One region of the Aureimonas sp. OT7 genome, then DNA from elsewhere that is predicted to be linked to it. Evidence: predicted binding sites of a transcription regulator. Region 1 holds the regulator's gene; the other holds the start of a gene.
What was found. The regulator LexA, encoded in region 1, represses DNA repair genes until DNA is damaged. The targets are predictions, from matches to a motif close to TGTTCNNNNTGTGTTCNG.
Positions count from the first base shown of each region.

Region 2: the regulator LexA is predicted to act here: its motif matches at 1,218-1,235, upstream of IGS74_RS08215 (PA0069 family radical SAM protein).

Region 1 covers NZ_CP062167.1:2,735,733-2,739,240, reverse strand. The annotation lists gene IGS74_RS13090 (ComEC/Rec2 family competence protein) at 1-1,331, shown strand, start outside; gene lexA (transcriptional repressor LexA) at 1,273-2,001, opposite strand; gene glp (gephyrin-like molybdotransferase Glp) at 2,084-3,283, opposite strand; gene moaC (cyclic pyranopterin monophosphate synthase MoaC) at 3,289-3,508, opposite strand, start outside.
Region 2 covers NZ_CP062167.1:1,702,696-1,706,203, forward strand. The annotation lists gene IGS74_RS08215 (PA0069 family radical SAM protein) at 22-1,176, opposite strand; gene IGS74_RS08220 (hypothetical protein) at 1,323-1,856, shown strand; gene moaB (molybdenum cofactor biosynthesis protein B) at 1,866-2,414, opposite strand; gene IGS74_RS08230 (4-(cytidine 5'-diphospho)-2-C-methyl-D-erythritol kinase) at 2,411-3,310, opposite strand; gene IGS74_RS08235 (tetratricopeptide repeat protein) at 3,315-3,508, opposite strand, start outside.

The DNA.
Region 1 (3,508 bases):
GCAGCCTGCTCGTTCTCGTGCCACCGAACCTCCTGCTGGTCCCGCCGCGCAAGGCGGGTGCCGTCGCGGCGCTGATGGCAACGACGAGCTACATGGCGATCGCCGGACCGAATGTCGCGACGGAGCGCTCCTACATCATGATCGCGATCATGCTGGCTGCCGTCCTTGCAGAGAAGCCGGCGCTGACGCTGCGCAATGTCACGCTTGCGGCCATCGCCGTCCTGGCGATCGCGCCCCATGCGGCCCTGACGGCCAGTTTTCAGATGTCCTTTGCCGCAACCGCCGCACTGGTTGGCTTGGCCGCTGTGCTGACGCGGCGGTGGCAGACGCCACACGGCGAAGAGAGGCGCCTGCGCCCCTTTGCGTGGCTTGCCGTCGCCTGCATCGCATCGGCGGTGGCCGGGGCCGCGACCGCCCCTTACGGCCTGTATCATTTTCAAAGGCTGGCGCCGTACGGCATCCTCGCCAATGTGGCGACCATGCCCCTGTTCAGCTTCTGGGTCATGCCGGCGGCCCTTGCCTCGGCGCTCACAATGCCGTTCGGCCTCGACGCGCTATTCCTCCATGTCATGGGATGGGGGCTGTCCATGGTCTTCGTCGTCACGCGCTTTCTGGCCGAGACCTTCCCCGACCAGGGCGGCATGGCCTTGCCCGCAGCGTCACTGATAGCCCTCTCGCTTGCGTTGTTTCTTGCGTGCTTCATGGCCAGCGCGCTGCGTTGGCTGGCGTTGCCGGCGGCTATCGTGGGCGGCTACCTTGCCGTGGGTGGGCAAGCCCCGCCGGATATCCTGATCTTCGAGGATGGCATGAAGGTCGCGCTGGTTGCGCCCGGGGGGCTTGCCCATCTAGGCAAGCGTCCAGGCCGGTTCATCGCCGACCAGTGGGAACGCCGCTACGGTCCGCCCGACGCGGATGGGCCGATACCATGCGAACCGCCTGCCTGCCAGCTTGCCACCGCATCCGGCATCCGGCTGGCGTGGACCGACTCCATAGAGGAGACGGACAGGCTCTGCGCGCAGGCAGACCTTGTGATTGTGGCGCGGGCGCTTCGCCGTGGACGGTGTCCGAACGGCGGCGCAACGCTGGTCACCTTGCGCAGCCTGCGCCGGACCGGCTCCCTTGCAATATCCCGCGGTGATGGGGGCAAGCTCGTGCTGACGCCGTCCATCCCGGCCGATCCGCAGGAATGGAACGTGCACAGACTGGCGGCATGGCCGGAATACTGGAAGAAGGGTGGCGAAGCGCAAACCGACGGGACGGCGGAAAATACTGTCAGTAACGCCGTATCAGACCCACCAGCCGCCCCTGCACCTGCACACGGTCCGAACTGAATATCCGGGTTTCGTATGCGGGGTTGGCTGCTTCCAGGGCGATGGCGGTTCCCTTGCGGCGGAACCGCTTGAGGGTTGCCTCCTCGTCATCCACCAGCGCGACCACGATATCGCCCGGCGTTGCCGTATCCACCCGGCGGATCACGACCGTATCCCCATCCAGAATCCCGGCTTCCACCATCGAATCGCCGGAAACCTCCAGCGCATAATGTTCGCCGGGGCCGATCATGTCCGGTGGCAGTGTCAGGCTATGGGTGTTGTTCTGGATTGCGGATATAGGTACGCCGGCCGCGATCCGGCCCATGACGGGGACGCTGATGCCGGCATCGGCATCGTTTGCGGCGGGGGCAACCCGGCGGCGCGCGGCGAGACCCGATGCAGCAGACTGCTCGGCAAGCGAAACGACGTTGGAAGGGGCCGGGGCAGACGCGGCGGCCCGGCCGCCGCGTGCCATCGACTCGGGTAGCCTGACGACTTCCAGCGCCCGCGCCCGATTGGGCAGGCGGCGGATGAAACCACGCTCCTCGAGGGCCGTGATCAGGCGGTGGATGCCGGATTTCGACCGAAGGTCGAGCGCGTCCTTCATCTCGTCGAAGGAAGGCGGGACGCCGGCGGATTGCAGCCTCTCGTGAATGAACATCAAGAGATCATGCTGTTTGCGCGTTAGCACGTGCCGCCCCCGGAATCGATCAAAAACAAAACCAGAACAAACCTAGCTGTTCCAGTTGTGTTCTGCAAGCTTTCATGGCGCCTCAATCGAGGGGAATGAACAGGCATTCCTGGCCGGCCTGCGCGGCGGGGGCGGCGAGCGGGCGGTACAGCAGCGCATCCGCAAGGGCGTAGATGGAAAGAAGGGAGGAGTCCTGCCGTGGCAAGGCTTCTACCTGCGGCAGGCCCTCTGCCGTGTGGTGCAGCCGGGCGCGGACGAAGTCGGCACGCTCGCCGCCCTGCGGCATGGCCGCCGACAGGACGCCGTGCTGGAAACCCGGATCGGCGCCGAGCCCCGCGAGACAGCGGACGAGGGGCCGCAGGAACAGGGTTGCGGCCACCATCGTGGATGCCGGGTTGCCCGGCAGCCCGATAACCCGCAGCGCGCCCTTGCGCCCGGCCATGACCGGCTTTCCCGGGCGCATGGCGACTTTCCAGAAATCCAGATCCACGCCGCGCGCCCGAAGGGCAGGAGCGACGAGGTCCCGGTCGCCGACGGAGGCGCCGCCGATGGTCACGACGACATCCGCGCGGCCATCCTCTGCTTCCGCAAGCCGGGCCTCCAGCACGGCCTGGTCGTCCGGGGCAATGCCGAGGTCCAGCACCTCGCCTCCATGGGCCTCCACCATCGCGGCAAGGCCGAACCCGTTGGAGGCCACGATCTGGTCGGGGCCGGTGCTTTCGCCCGGCATCACCAGTTCGTCGCCGGTGGCCAGGATCGCAACGCGCGGCCGACGCCGGACGGGAAGTTGCGGGTGGCCGGCGCTGGCGGCAAGCGCGACGTGGCCTGCACGCAGATGCAGGCCCGCCCGCAGCAGCACGGCCCCTTGCGCGAAGTCGAGCCCGGCTTTTCTGATATGACGGGCCGGTTCCGCCGCGACATCGACACGCAACGCGTCCGGCGCTTCGAGCGTCGCGTTTTCCTGGATCAGCACCGTGTCCGCGCCCGCCGGCAGGGGCGCACCGGTGAAGATGCGCACGGCGGCTCCGGGCTCGACGGTGCCGGCAAATGCCGCGCCTGCGGCCGAAATGCCGATAACCCGAAGGACCGCGCCCTTGAAGGCATCGGCGGCCCGCACGGCGTAGCCGTCCATTGCGGAAGCGTCGAATGGCGGCTGCGTCCGCAGGGCGGTAATATCGTCGGCAAGGACGCGCCCCGCGGCGGCGCGCAGCGCGACGGTTTCCGTTTCCGGAATGGGGTCCACCCCGCGCAGAAGCCGGGAGAGGGCTTCCTCCACCGGCATCAGGCTCAAGACGGCGATCCTTCCGCCCGCCAGTCGCCGGAACGGCCGCCCGACTTGGCCAGCAGGCGGATACCGGAGATCGCCATGTCCCGGTCCACGCCCTTGGCCATGTCGTAGATGGTGAGGCAGGCCACGGACACCGCCGTGAGCGCTTCCATCTCCACGCCGGTCGGGCCGGAGACGCGTGCCGTGGCCGTGACGCGCAGGCCGGGCAGGGCCGGTTCC
Region 2 (3,508 bases), 1.0 Mb from region 1:
GGGTGGGGGAGGCAACCGTGATCAGAGGAGTGACAATTGTACTCCATTGCCGCGCGGCGGCACGAAGAGGTCGGTGCGCAGCGCGGTGCGGCTTTCGTTCAGGCCGAGGCGACGGGCGGCAAGCTCGAAGCGGCGGCGGATCTGCATGGCATAGGGGCCGGTGCCCCGCATGCGCTTTCCCCATTCGGCGTCGTAGTCCTTGCCATCGCGCATGGAGCGCATCAGCGACAGGACATGCCGATAGCGATCCGGATAATGGCGAAGCAGCCAGTCCTTGAAGAGGGGCGATACTTCCAGCGGCAACCGCAGCAACACGTAGCCGGCCTCGCGCGCGCCGGCCGCGTGTGCCGCGTCCAACAGGCGCTCGATCTCGGAATCGGTCAGGCCCGGCACGATGGGCGCCGTCATGACCATCGTTGGAATGCCGGCCTCGCTGAGTTGCCGGACGGCATCCAGCCGCCGTGCCGGAGTGGCGGCGCGAGGCTCCATCGTGCGGGCCAGGGTCTTGTCCAGCGTGGTGACCGACAAGGCCACCTTGGCAAGGCCCTTGGCCGCCATGCGCGACAGGATGTCGATATCGCGCGTTACCAGGGCCGACTTGGTGACGATGCCGACCGGATGGTTGGCGGCCTCCAGCACCTCCATGATCTCTCGCATGATGCCCATCTTCTTCTCGATGGGCTGGTACGGGTCGGTGTTCGTTCCGATGGCGATGGACCGCACCTCGTAGCCGGGCTTCGACAGCTCGGCCTCAAGCAGGGCGGCGGCGTTGGGCTTGGCGAACAGGCGCGACTCGAAATCGAGGCCGGGCGACATGCCCATATAGGCGTGCGTCGGCCGCGCGAAGCAATAGATGCAGCCGTGCTCGCAGCCCCGATAGGGGTTGATGGAGCGGTCGAATGAAATGTCGGGAGACGAGTTGCGCGTTATGATCGTCTTCGGTCGCTCGACCTGAACTTCCGTCTTGAAGGGGGGCAGTTCTTCCAGCGAGTTCCAGCCATCGTCGAAACTCGCCCGGGAGAAGGGCTCGTAGCGGCCCGAAGGATTGACGCCCGCGCCCCGGCCGCGCCGACGCTCGAAACCGACACGCACGCCGGACTGCTGGACGAGATGCTCCGCCATGTCCACGCCGCCGGGGCCGAAAGCTGCCTTGTCTGCCGTCGAGATCTGCTGCATGGCCGTTCTCCGTTGCCGTGTTCCAGAGATAGGCCCGCGAAGAGAACAAATCAAGAACAAGATGTCGGTGGAATGACGGCAGGAGGCCGCACCCCCTGCGATTTCCCTTCCGCGCCGGAATGTTCTATCGGTGTGACATGTTGTCCGTGCTGATTGCAGCTCGTGAAGAGCCCGTCCTGATCGCATCCACGCTTGCCTCCCTCGTGCCCGGTGCGGTCGAAGGGCTGATCGGTGACGTGGTCCTGGTGGACGAGGGCATGGGCCCGGAAGCGCACCGTGTGGCAGACCATGCCGGCTGTCGGGTCCGGCAGGATCCGCTCCCGGCCTGTATCGCCGCCGCCAAGGGAGACTGGATCCTGTTCCTGGAAGCTGGGGCGCGTCCGGCGCCCGGCTGGGTGGACGAGGTATCGAGCTTTCTCGCCGACGCCGCCGAAGGCCGCGCACGCTCCAGGGCGGCGCGTTTCCGCGTGGCGCGGCAGGACAGGCCGCTTCTGTGGGCGGGGCTGACGTTTCGACGGTCCCCGATGGCAGGGGGGCTCATCGCGCGCAAGGCCGATGCGGTGGCCGCCATCACATCGGATCGCGGAATGGCCGGGCTGGTCCGTTCTCTGAGGCCGATGGTGCTTTCCGCCGATATGCGGCCGAGGCCGCCGGATGGCGAGCCGCAACGCCGCCGGTAATTGGGGGCGTCAGGCCGAGCGGCCGCCCCGTCGCAGGTGCTCGTCCAGCCGGGGCATGATCTCTACGAAATTGCACGGCCTGTGCCGGTAATCGAGCTGCGCCGCCAGGATACCGTCCCATGCGTCCCGGCAGGCACCGGGAGAGCCGGGAAGCGCGAATATGAAGGTGGTTCCGGCCAGCCCCGCGACAGCGCGCGACTGGATGGTGGATACGCCGATCTTCTGCATCGAGATCTGGTGGAAGACGACGGAGAACCCGTCCATCCGTTTGTCGAAAAGCGGCTCGACCGCCTCGGGCGTGACGTCGCGCCCGGTGAACCCCGTTCCGCCCGTGGTGATCACGACGTCGATGCCGGGGTCGCGGACTGCGTCCAGCACGCGGTCGCGGATGGCCTCGATGTCATCGGTGACGACGCCGCGCACCGCAAGGCGATGACCGGCGGCTTCCAGCCGCTGCTGCAGCGTATCGCCCGAACGGTCGTCAGCGAGCGTGCGCGTGTCCGAAATCGTCAGCACGGCGATCGACAATGGAATGAACGGGCGCTCCTGAGCTGTCATGCGGCCCTCCTGTGGTGCGTCGGGCGGGCGGTTGTGGCGCGGACCCACCAGCCGGGATTGGCAGCCGTGATGGCGGCTGCGGCGCGTTGCGCCTGCGACGCGTCATCGAACAAGCCGTAGCACGTGGCGCCGGAGCCGGACATGGCGGCGCGCGCCGCGCCCGCTGCCTGCAACGCGTGGAGGCAGGCGGCGATGACCGGCTCCATGCTCATGGCCGGCGCCGCGAGGTCGTTGCGGCACCGGGCCAGATAGGAGACGAGACTGTCGAGGCTGTCGAAGCCCTGCGCCGGACCGTCGGGCAGGGGGTCGTTGCAGGCCGTCGGCAACGCCTTGAAGATGGCAGGCGTGGAAACCGCCACGCCGGGATTGGCCAGCACCATCGGCAAAGCGGGGAACTGCGGCAAGGGTGACAGCGCCTCGCCGATGCCGCGTGCAACCAGCGCCCGCCCATCGAGGCACATGGGCACATCGGCGCCGAGGCCGAGCGCGGCGCCCATCAGCGCATCCCGCGCCGCGCGTGGCATGCCCGGCAACAGCGCCCGCAGAACCGCCGCCGCATCGGCGGAGCCGCCACCGATGCCGGAGGCGACAGGCAGGTTCTTTTCGAGCTCGATGGAGATGGGGCCGATCGCGTGGCCGTGCGCCTCGCCCACCCGCCGCGCCAGCGCCAGCGCGCGTGCGACGATATTGTCGTGCCCCTCCAGCCCGGGGCCGAACGGCCCCGACAGATACAGGGCATCCGTGTCGGCCCGTGTCAGGGTGAGGCGGTCGCCCACATCGGCAAAGGCGACGAGGCTGTCCAGGAGGTGATAGCCGTCGGCACGTTTGCCGACGACATGAAGCGCGAGGTTTACCTTGGCATGGGCTGTCGCCCTTATGGCTGCATCCGCCGCCATGGCGTCAGTTGGGCTTGGTGTTGTCGTCGGGTTCCGATACGCCGGGTGCGTCGGCCGAAGCGCGGTCGCCGGGGGCGGCCTTCGGCGTATGGTTCAATTCCGGGTCGTCCGCGACGCTGGGAAGGCCGCTGTCGAGTTTCTTCTCGATCTTGGCCACGAGCTCGTCTTCCGGGGCCGGATTTCCGTCCAGCGCGCGCT